2 linked regions of the Methylomonas sp. 11b genome follow. The protein of the gene in region 1 interacts with the protein of each later gene in a pairwise test. Links are inferred from orthologs where the notes say so. Each region holds a gene or a part of one and is shown in the gene's direction. Other genes may lie near its edges.

Region 1 (7,981 bases):
TTGATCACATGTTCCGGCCCGAGTTCCTGATGCGCCAACATCACCATGCAGTGAAACCAAAGATCGGCGGTTTCATACACTATTTTATCCTTATCGCCGTCTTTGGCGGCAATCACCGTTTCGGTGGCTTCCTCGCCTATTTTTTTCAAAATATGATCCAATCCCTTGGCGTATAAACTGGCTACGTAGGACTGATCGGCAGTTTGCAGCTTACGCTGTTCAAGAACCTGGGCCAATTGCTGTAAAACTTCGCTCATTAGCTTTTGTTTAGATTGAAAATTGCAAAATCATAGCACGTTGCCGAAACAGCCAAAAAAAATCTATCGGCAAAAAAAAGCCTCCCTATGCTTGCGCAGAGGAAGGCAAAAAAACCAGCGGAGTGCTTAGAAGGAGGTTCCGCTCGTTATTACAACACCAGGAGGTAGTTACAAATTCTTGGATCGGCTATTCAGCAGCGCCTTAGTCGACATATTGCTAAATATGGAAGTGGCAGCGAATAACATTGTGGAGATGACGAACAAGCCGGAAATAAAGCTCCAAACACCGACAATAAAAAGAACGCCGATCAAGATGTCTTTTTTAAAGTCGTTCATTGTGCTCAAATTCTCTATTTTTAAATCTTGCGCTTGACAAGACTTCATGTGCTTGCTCTTCAGTTGCAGCGCACTATACAGGATAGAAAAAAGTTTACAATTAGGCTTTTACTAAATAAATTGTATACAATTTAGAAACAATAGAAATGTCAACGCTTTTTGGTGATTTTTTTTACTTTCCAGGAGATACCATGGACAAACTAACCAGCATGAATGTCTTTGTCCGCGTCGCCAAAGCCGGCAGCTTTGCCGGAGCCGCCAAAGATCTCGATATTTCCAGAGCCATGGCTACCAAACATATTATGCAACTGGAAAGCGAGCTGAACACGCGTTTATTCAATCGCACAACCCGCAGCTTAAGCCTGACGGAAGCCGGCGAGGCTTACCTGGAGCGTTGCCAGCAAGTTCTACTGGACGTAGCGGAGATGGAATCGGCGATCACTCACCTACAAACAGAGCCGCGCGGCACCCTAAAAATTCTGGCGCCGCCGGTCATCGGTGCCAGCCATATTTCGCCGGGCTTGACCGAATATCTAAAAAACTACCCCGACCTCTCCGTAGAGATGGTGCTGAAAGGCGGACAAGTCGATTTAATCGATGAGGGCGTCGATCTGGCTATTTATTTGGGACAACTCAACGACACTAGCCTGGTAGCCCGAAAGTTGGCCAGTTCCTCGCTGGTCGTTTGCGCGTCCCCGGAATATCTTAAAGCACACGGTACTCCGCAAGACCCGGAAGACCTGGAAGACCATAGCTGTCTGATCAATTGGGCGATCCCACCGCGGAACAAATGGCGTTTCAAGGGCATTCTTGGGGAGCGCACTGTCACCGTCACGGGCAGGATGCAGGCCAATATGGCCGATCCGATCCGCAACGCCGCGGTGAATGGCTTGGGCCTGATCATGTTGCCGCGCTATATCGTCGGCCGTGACATCGAGCAAGGCCGGCTGCAAGTAGTGATGGAGCAATACGGTATCGCACCGCTGGAAATTTATGCGGTGTACCCGCACCGCAAATATTTGTCGGCCAAAGTACGTTCGTTTTTAGAGTTTATTCAAGCCTGGCTACCGCATCGGATCGGCATGAACCCATGACCGATTTGCAAGACAAGTGGGATACCATTTACCGAAATGCCTGCTCTCCGCCACTCCCTGCCGAGGTGCTGAGCCAACACCAGTACTTGCTACCCAAGCAGGGTAAAGCGTTGGACTTGGCCTGCGGCCTGGGCGGCAACGCCGTCCTCCTAGCCGAGTCCGGCCTTGATGTGGACGCTTGGGATATTTCCTCCGTTGCTTTGCAAATATTGCAACAACAAGCTACCGAAAAAGGCCTGTCAATCACCACTCAGCAATGCCATATCAGCGCCGAAACGCTGGCGCAGCAGACTTACGATGTGATTGTCATCTGTCGTTTTCTTGACCGAACCCTGTGTAATGCGATAATGGCAGCCTTGAAACCGGGCGGCCTGCTGTTTTACCAAACATTTACCCGCAACAAACTAGACCAACAAGGCCCCAGCAATCCCGAGTATTTACTGGAAAACAACGAATTATTGCGGCTATTCAGCCCATTAAAAGTGGTTTTTTACCAAGAATACGCAAAACTCGGCGATGTGCGATTCGGCAATAGAAACGAAGCCTGTTTTATCGGGCAAAAATGAAGCGGTAAATTAATGATAGAAAATCTCGACCCCAAACAGTCCTGGGCTGTATTACAAACTAATCCGGCCGCGGTACTGATCGACGTCAGAACAGCCATCGAACACAGCTTTGTCGGCCATCCGCCGCAAGCGATTCATGTCGCTTGGAAAGAATTTCCGGGCATGCAGTTAAACACGGGTTTCGTAGACCAAGTGCGGCAGTACGCCCCGAATAACGCCACGCCGATTCTGCTGCTGTGCCGCAGCGGACAGCGCTCTGTAGACGCCGCCAAAGCCCTGGAAGCAGCGGGCTACGAGCATCTGATCAACATTCTGGAAGGCTTCGAAGGCCCGCTGGATGAAAACAAACACCGCGGCAATACTGGTGGCTGGCGTTTTCACGGCTTGCCTTGGCAACAAAGTTAATCCCTCAGCCAATCGGTCCGCGCCAGCGCGGAAACCAAAACTAAATCCCGCTGGGCGGCTTGTCCGTTCGGCCTATCTGTTCCTTAAAAATCATCTAGTAAATTATTGTGATAGAAAAACTTAGAAACATCGCGATCATCGCTCACGTCGACCACGGCAAAACCACCCTCGTCGATCAATTGTTGCAACAGTCCGGCACCTTCGACGCGCACACCAAAGTCGACGAACGGGTGATGGACTCCAACGCGCTGGAAAAAGAACGTGGCATCACCATCTTGGCAAAAAACACCGCGATCGACTGGAACGGCTATCACATCAACATCGTCGACACTCCGGGCCACGCCGACTTCGGTGGCGAAGTTGAACGGGTTTTATCGATGGTGGATTCGGTTTTATTGCTAGTGGATGCCGTTGACGGCCCGATGCCACAAACCCGCTTTGTGACAAAAAAAGCCTTTGCTTTGGGTTTAAAACCCATCGTCGTCATCAACAAAGTCGATCGCCCGGGCGCTCGTCCTGATTGGGTCGTCGATCAAACTTTTGATTTGTTCGATAACCTCGGCGCCACTGATGAGCAGCTGGATTTCCCGATTGTTTACGCCTCCGCGTTGAACGGTTTTGCCGGTTTGGAAGCCGACGTATCCGGCGGCGATATGACACCGCTGTTTCAAACTATTGTCGATAAAGTAGCCCCGCCGCCGGTCGAAGTGGACGCGCCCTTCCAAATGCAGGTCATCAGCCTGGATTACAACTCCTATGTCGGCGTTATCGGTATCGGTCGCATTCAACACGGCAAAGTCACGCGCAATATGCCGTTAACCATCGTGGACAACGAAGGAAAAAATCGTAGCGGTCGGATGTTGAAACTGTATGGTTTCCACGGCTTGGAACGCGTCGAAGTGGAAAGTGCGCAAGCGGGCGACATCATTGCTTTCTGCGGTATTGAAAACCTGAAAATCTCGGAAACCTTGTGCGACCCTAATAACGTAGTTGCCTTGCCGCCGCTATCCGTAGATGAGCCAACCGTGAGCATGACCTTCCAGGTTAATAACTCACCGTTTGCCGGCAGAGAAGGTAAATTCATTACCACCCGCCAAATTTATGATCGTTTACAAAAAGAATTGCAGCACAACGTGGCTCTGCGCGTTGAAACCACCGATGATCCAGACAAATTTAAAGTATCGGGTCGCGGCGAGTTGCATTTATCGGTCTTGATCGAAAACATGCGCCGCGAAGGCTTCGAGCTGGGCGTATCGCGTCCACAAGTTATCATTCGCGAAATTGATGGCGTTAAATCGGAACCGTTTGAAAACGTCACGATTGAAGTAGAAGAACAACATCAAGGCACCATCATGGAGAAATTGGGCGAGCGTAAAGGCGACCTGAAAGACATGGTGCCCGATGGCAAAGGCCGTATCCGCCTGGAATATGTCGTGCCTTCGCGCGGCTTATTGGGCTTCCAGACCGAATTCCTGACCGCAACCTCTGGATCGGGCTTGTTCTACCACGTCTTCGACCATTACGGCCCTGTGAAAGAAGGCGCGGTCGGCAGTCGCGTGCGTGGGGTGTTGATTTCCATGGCTAAAGGTAAAGCGGTCGATTACTCACTGTATCCGCTACAAGCTCGCGGCGAGTTGCTGGTGGTGAATGGTGATGAAATCTACGAAGGGCAATTAGTCGGCATCCATTCACGCAGCAGCGATTTAGTGGTTAACCCCACCAAACCCAAGCCTTTAACCAATATTCGTGCCGCCGGTACTGACGACAGCTTGACCTGCGCCAAAATTCAAAAAATGACGTTGGAACAAGCCTTGGAGTTTATCAGCGATGATGAGCTGGTTGAAGTGACACCAAAATCCATTCGTCTACGTAAAATCTTATTGACTGAAAACGAACGCAAACGCGCCCCGAAATAGTCAAACTAAAAAGCCGTTCTCGTCAGTAACGAGAACGGCTTTTTCAAACTAAACCATTCATTCCGGCTCTACTGCAATACAAACTTAACACCTATCACCAGCAGCAAGGTTGCCAGTACCGGACGCAGAAAATATTCCGGAATCTTGGCACTCAGATGACTGCCGATCCAGATTCCCGGCACCGACCCCAGCAACAAACTGATCAACAAATCCAGATCGAAATTCCCCAAACTCAAATGCCCCAAACCGGCCACTGCGGTCAAAGGAATCGCATGCGCCAAATCGGTACCGACAATTTTCAACGTGGTCATTCTGGGATACAGAAATAACAAAGCCACAGTTCCTAAAGCGCCGGCGCCAACCGAGGATAAAGTGACCAACACTCCAAGTACCGCACCGGTAAACACCGTCGCAACTTTTTCCCAGCGCGGCGAAAAACGGCCGCTATTTTCCTGGTTGCTATGCTCATCATCGATTGCCCCCGTCTTGGCGGCTTTACGCAACAGAATACTGCGAACCAGCAAAGCCAGAGCCGTCAGTAACAAGGCCACACCCAAAGTAAACGTAATCGCGCCGGTCACTTCCTTGCCGACCTCCATCAGATTTTTCAGCACATACAAAGTGATACCGGCGAACGGCAAACTACCCAGTGCCAACCAGCCGACGATTTTCCAGTCCACCGAACCATGCTTGCCGTGATGAACAAACACCCCGGCGGTTTTCGTAATCGACGCATACAGTAAATCCGTGCCTACCGCGACGGCCGGTTTAAAGCCAAACAAAAACACCAGAAGCGGCGTCATCAAAGAACCGCCGCCAACACCGGTAACACCGACCAGCATACCCACGACAAATCCGGATGCCGTATACATTAAATTCATAGACAATCACCTTAAACTTCATAATATTCGATAAGTGACCTCATTATGCCAGCCCAGTCACTCAGCTTATTAATGATTAAATTGCATATGTATATTTAATTTTTAGATATTTATCTGCCTGAGCGCAATTTACTCAACACCTAAATGACTGAGCTCGACGCCATCCTCTAGTAAACTGACTCTTATTCGCTAAAATCCAACTTTAGGAGGATTTATGGTTAGGCATGCAATAGTTTTAGTATTTGGCTGGTTTTTGTCAGGTACGGCCTTCGGTGATCAAGATGACTGGGTCTACACGCCTCGTCAACAGCCGCAGCAACGACAATACCGGCAGCAACCCGAACAGCGGCAATACAATCGCCGAGACAATTACAGCAATGACCATGACCAGTATCGTGATCGTGATCGTGATCGTGATCGTGATCGTGATCGTGATTATCAAGACTATCAAAGAAATCAAGGCAACCAAGATTTTCAGGGCTATCGAGGTGGTTATCGGGGCTATATTCCTCAGCCTCCGACCGGCTATCAGGCTCCAGCCGATTATTATGGATTACCGCCAGTAAGGGGGTTCGTCTACCCACCGCAACCGCAGCAAATGCCGGGGTTCGAGAATCACCCTCGCGGACGCTGGTAGCTGTAAAACTAATTGATCCTTAGCATGAAAAATGGCATCAGGCTTTCGACATTTTTTCACTAAGATTTACCTTATGATTCTGAGCGTTTTTGTCGGGAATTCGATAAATTGTCGGATAGTTGGCAAGCGTTCCCGGAGATAGGCTTTTTGGCGGGCTTGGGGGTTGCCATGAAAGTGCCGACTTTCTGTTTACAAGGACACGCTGAACACACTGGTCGCACTAGTGGATCGACAAGCTCACCACGAACGGAATCAATAACATATGGTTCGCCTTGAGCCTGGTGATGGACTTACTCAGAGCCGCGTTAAGTTTTAAAAACAAACAGTTATTTCCGAATTTTGGACCCGGCGGAAATTGGTCATGATTTTGCTTGGCGGTTAATGCCTGTGCAAATCAAATCGACTAAGGGGAATAAAATGTTTGAACACAAAAATCTTGACGGTACTTGGAACCGCGTTGTTTCAAAAAGCGATGCGTTTCTAAGCGGTGATATTCTGGAAACTCGGGATATGGTCGGCACCGAACCCGAGAAAATCGCCCGTATGCAATTTGCTGTGATCGGCCAGTACTTGGTCGAACGTTGCCTGCCTCCGGAAGCCTTGAGTGAAACTTGGGCGCAGGATGCCGGCAAACTGCCTTGGTGGGATTCGGTAAAAAACCCGCCGCATATGGGCATTATCGCCGACTTCAACAGCCACAACGGCGGTCTGCATCGTATTCCTTTCGACGCCAATCATAATGTCGTCGGCTTTGCCAGCGATGGCGAGGAAATCGTTCTCGGCAAAGGTGTGTACACAGTCACCCGCAAAAGCGATGGCAAAGAGTTAAGCGCTGCATCGCAGAGTGAGCTGCGTGCGTTGTATTTCGCGTAACCGGTGGATTGATCGGCATAGAACTGGGTTGAGCCAAGCAAAACCCAGTTTATTAACCCGGCCCACAAATATCGTCGCTCCCGCGCAAGCAGGAGCCCTGTTTTCACACTGGATTCCTGCTTACGCGGGAATGACGGTATCAGGGAATTTAAGGGCTTGGCTAATATAAAGTTTGGAATAACCATGATCGACCTTGAATTCTAATTCTGTCCTTAACTTCGAATAGTTGGTTTCCCTGAAACGCCCGCCACACTCAGGCGGAGACCCAGATTTTTGATTATCTCTCGGTCTCGGATGCTCCGTATCGATATGCAGTTTTCTCACTTCCCGCTCACCGGCATGATGTGTTTTAGGTAATAATCGGCACGTAGCTGAGAATGTTACGAGTTTTATCGCTGAATGTAGATTATCGGAACAGAACATGGGTATACAGGATCGCGACTACTACCGGGAAAAATATAAACAGGCGTCGCAAGGCAGTAGTCCCGATTTTGTCGCCAATCAGACGATGCAGCAGGGTCGCGGAAAATCAAGTAACAGCGGCATTCGCTATCTTTTGTTTCCGGTCTTAACCATTGCCGCGCTGTGGTACGGCGCCGATGCCTTTTTGCGGTTCGAAAAGGCCAAAAGGCAGGCTGACATACCGCTACCAGTGGCTATTGCTCCGCAAGCCCAACCACAATCCAATCTCATTTCCCCAAAAGCCGGTGGCGTGGTTTTAAAAACCGACCCGCAAGGCCATTTTCGCGGTACGGTGTTAGTCAATAATGTGCCCATGCCTTTTCTGATCGATACCGGCGCGACCAAAACCGTGATTCCGAGCAGTATGGCAATCGAAGCAGGTCTGCCCTTCGGCGGCGTGGTGCAATCGAATACCGCCGGCGGCAAAGTAGCGGATCGCGCAACTCAAATCACAAGCTTGGTTTTGGGTAGCGCCGTCATCAAAAATCTCGATGCGCACATCAACGACCATTTGGATGAAGTGTTGATTGGCATGAATACTTTAAAATATTTCC
Region 2 (2,938 bases), 280 kb from region 1 along the record:
ATCTTTAGCATTTCAACGCGCGCGCTTGCCGAATCGATTGTAAAACGCTTCGACAACGAATGATTGGTTTAGCTATCTGCCTTGGTTGCGCAAAACGCAGGCGCCAAGGTGGTCGACACTCAGAACTACCCTCGAGCCGGAGTGGTGCGTAGCGCTCCCGATTGGCGCAAGACTGATTTTGCTATTACCCCACCCGAGTCGTTACCGGCAAATTCTTCGGCGGACCGGGCGAACGATGTCGAATGGCGCCGTTGTTTGCAGTTTTGCTATAAAAATATCCGCCGCAGTAGCAACACATTTTAGTATCCTAGCCAGCCATTCCGTACCCAGCCCGTAGACCATGACCCAATACCAATTGTTCGCCACCACGCCCAAAGCAATGGAAGGTATTCTTGCCAACGAAATCAAAGCCCTGGGCGGACTGAACGTCCGCGAAAAAATGGCCGGCGTTTCCTTCGATGGCGATCTGGCGCTGGCTTACCGGGTTTGTTTGTGGTCGCGTACGGCTAACCGGGTGTTTCTGCCCTTGAGCAGTTTCGAGGTCAAGTCGCAGCAAGATTTGTACGATGGCGTCAAAAAAATCAACTGGTTCGAGCATATCAAGCCCGACGACAGCTTGGCGGTATCATTCAGCAGCAAGAACAACCCAGCCATCAATAACACCCATTTCGGTGCCTTGAAAGTCAAGGACGCCATCGTCGATCAGATGCGCGCCAAGTTTAATAAACGGCCCAATATCGACACCGACCGGCCCAGTATTCGCGTGAATGTTTATCTACATAACGAAACTGCGCAACTCAGTCTGGACTTATCCGGCGAGAGTTTGCACAGACGCGGTTACCGTGACGTCAACATTGCCGCGCCGATCAAGGAAAACCTGGCAGCGGCGATCTTGCTGCGCGCCGGCTGGCCGACAATTGCCGAGCAAGGCGGTTCGCTGCTCGATCCGATGTGCGGCTCCGGCACCATGTTGTTAGAAGGCGCGATGATTGCCGCCGATTATGCGCCGGGTTTACAACGCGATTATTTCGGCTTTCTGGGCTGGAAAAAACACGATGGCGCGCTTTGGCAAAGCCTGCTGGACGAAGCCAAGCAACGCCGGGATGTTGGCTTGAGCAAAATGCCTGTTATAGTCGGTTTCGATCAGGACCGGCGCACCGTGGTAGCCGCCTTGCAGCACGTGGAAAATGCCGGCTTGGCAGGCAAGATTCATATCGAACGGCGCGACATCGGCGATGCAACAACGGCGGAAAGTTGGCCCAAAGGCTTGATCGCCTGCAACCCGCCCTACGGCGAACGGCTGGGCGACGAGGCGGAAACCTCCGAGTTGTATCGGCGCTTTGGAGAGGTGCTGAAACAGCGCTTTGTAGGCTGGCAGGTGGCGATGATCATCAGCAATCCGGAATTGGGTTTTCGCTTGGGCGTACGTTCGCAAAAGCCGATTACCTTGTTCAACGGCGCGCTGGAGTGCAAATTGCTGCGTTTTAATATCGAAGAACAGACCTTCTTCGAACCCAAAGCCAAATCCCAGCAAGAACGCATCGAGCAAATCAGCCGGCGTACGGAGACTGAGCAACCCGACAATCAGGCGGAGATGTTCGCCAACCGCTTGCGTAAGAATCTGAAAAAAATCGGCAAATGGGCCAAACAAAATCAGGTCAGTTGCTACCGGCTGTACGATGCGGATTTGCCGGAATATGCGGTGGCGGTGGACGTTTATCAAAGCGAGAAAACTTGGGTCAATGTGCAGGAATACGAATCGCCGAAAACCATCGATCCGGCCAAGGCCAATCAACGCCTGGCTGGGGCGATGGTGGAAATCCCCAAAGTATTGGAAATACCCAAAGAGCAGGTGTTTTTAAAAATCCGCCGCAAGCAGAAAAGCACCGATCAATACGAGAAACAAGGCGAATCCGGCCGCTTTCATGTGGTCGAGGAAGGCGGTTGCAAGTTTTGGGTGAATTTTGAAGATTATCTGGATACCGGTTTGTTTCTGGATCATCGGCCGATCCGTTTATTGATACAACAACAAGCCAAAGGCAAGCGCTTCCTGAATCTGTTTGCTTACACCGGCAGCGCCAGCGTGCATGCGGCGGTGGGCGGCGCGGCCTCCAGCGTCACGGTGGATATGTCCAACACCTATCTGGACTGGGCCAAGCGCAATTTTGATTTGAACGGCATTCAAGGCGATCACAAGCTGCTGCGCGCCAATTGTGTGGAATGGCTGGCGGAACAGGCCGGCGCCAAAGACAAACTGCAATTTGATCTGATCTTTCTCGATCCGCCGACCTTTTCCAATTCCAAGAAAATGGACGAAGCCTTTGATATTCAGAACGATCATCTGCATTTGCTGCGCAGTGCCGTTGCCCTGCTTGCGCCGGGCGGCGTGCTGTATTTTTCGACTAATTTCCGCCGCTTCAAACTGGACAGGCAAGCCTTGGCGGATTTGCAGATAACAGACATCAGCGCGAAAACGATTCCGGAGGATTTCGCCCGCGATCAAAAAATTCATTATTGCTGGAGGATTACTCGATGAGCGAGTGTTTGCATATCATCGTCAAGGGCCGAGTTCAAGGCGTGTATTTTCGTGCCTACACCCAAAAACAGGCCGTGAAGTTGAATATAAAAGGTTTTGTCAGAAACCTGGCCGACGGCAGTGTCGAAATCGTCGCCAGCGGCCATGCGGAGGAACTACAAAAACTAGTGGCTTGGTGCCATAAAGGGCCGATATTGGCTAAGGTTTCAGAGGTAATTGCTAACACTTATGATGCAGGCGAGCATTTTGAGGTGTTTGAGGTTAGGTAGGTGCTCTAATGTCAGGCGACATTTTGATTCGCTCAACTTAATAGCTACGTCTCAATCTTTAACCTGGCAACCGGTTACCTGCTACTTATCTATGCAAACAACTTCTAAGCACCTTCCCCCCCAAATCGGATTA

Evidence for each region. Proteins that work in one complex are often made in the same cells at the same time.
Region 2: the proteins of typA (region 1) and rlmKL interact in binary tests that used the Escherichia coli proteins (3 or more experiments, as listed by UniProt). The link is inferred for Methylomonas sp. 11b from one-to-one orthologs.

Annotation. Positions count from the first base shown.
Region 1 is NZ_KI911557.1:3,004,378-3,012,358, forward strand. What follows is about bases 2,223-5,169. They hold typA (translational GTPase TypA), read left to right. Parts: upstream 2,223-2,765; coding sequence 2,766-4,574; downstream 4,575-5,169. Other genes in these bases: METH11B_RS0114435 (class I SAM-dependent methyltransferase), read left to right, coding at 2,223-2,253; METH11B_RS0114440 (rhodanese-like domain-containing protein), read left to right, coding at 2,266-2,658; METH11B_RS0114450 (sulfite exporter TauE/SafE family protein), read right to left, coding at 4,643-5,169. In the rest of the region: METH11B_RS0114420 (phosphoribosyl-ATP diphosphatase), read right to left, coding at 1-257; METH11B_RS0114430 (LysR family transcriptional regulator), read left to right, coding at 785-1,687; more of METH11B_RS0114435, read left to right, coding at 1,684-2,222; more of METH11B_RS0114450, read right to left, coding at 5,170-5,455; METH11B_RS29170 (hypothetical protein), read left to right, coding at 5,737-6,021; METH11B_RS0114465 (hypothetical protein), read left to right, coding at 6,510-6,965; METH11B_RS0114470 (retropepsin-like aspartic protease family protein), read left to right, coding at 7,387-7,981. UniProt on the Escherichia coli protein: A 50S ribosomal subunit assembly protein with GTPase and nucleotide-independent chaperone activity, required for 50S subunit assembly at low temperatures, may also play a role in translation.
Region 2 is NZ_KI911557.1:2,726,738-2,729,675, forward strand. It holds rlmKL (bifunctional 23S rRNA (guanine(2069)-N(7))-methyltransferase RlmK/23S rRNA (guanine(2445)-N(2))-methyltransferase RlmL), read left to right. Parts: upstream 1-340; coding sequence 341-2,536; downstream 2,537-2,938. Other genes in the region: METH11B_RS0113165 (acylphosphatase), read left to right, coding at 2,533-2,805. UniProt on the Escherichia coli protein: Specifically methylates the guanine in position 2445 (m2G2445) and the guanine in position 2069 (m7G2069) of 23S rRNA. Methylation occurs before assembly of 23S rRNA into 50S subunits.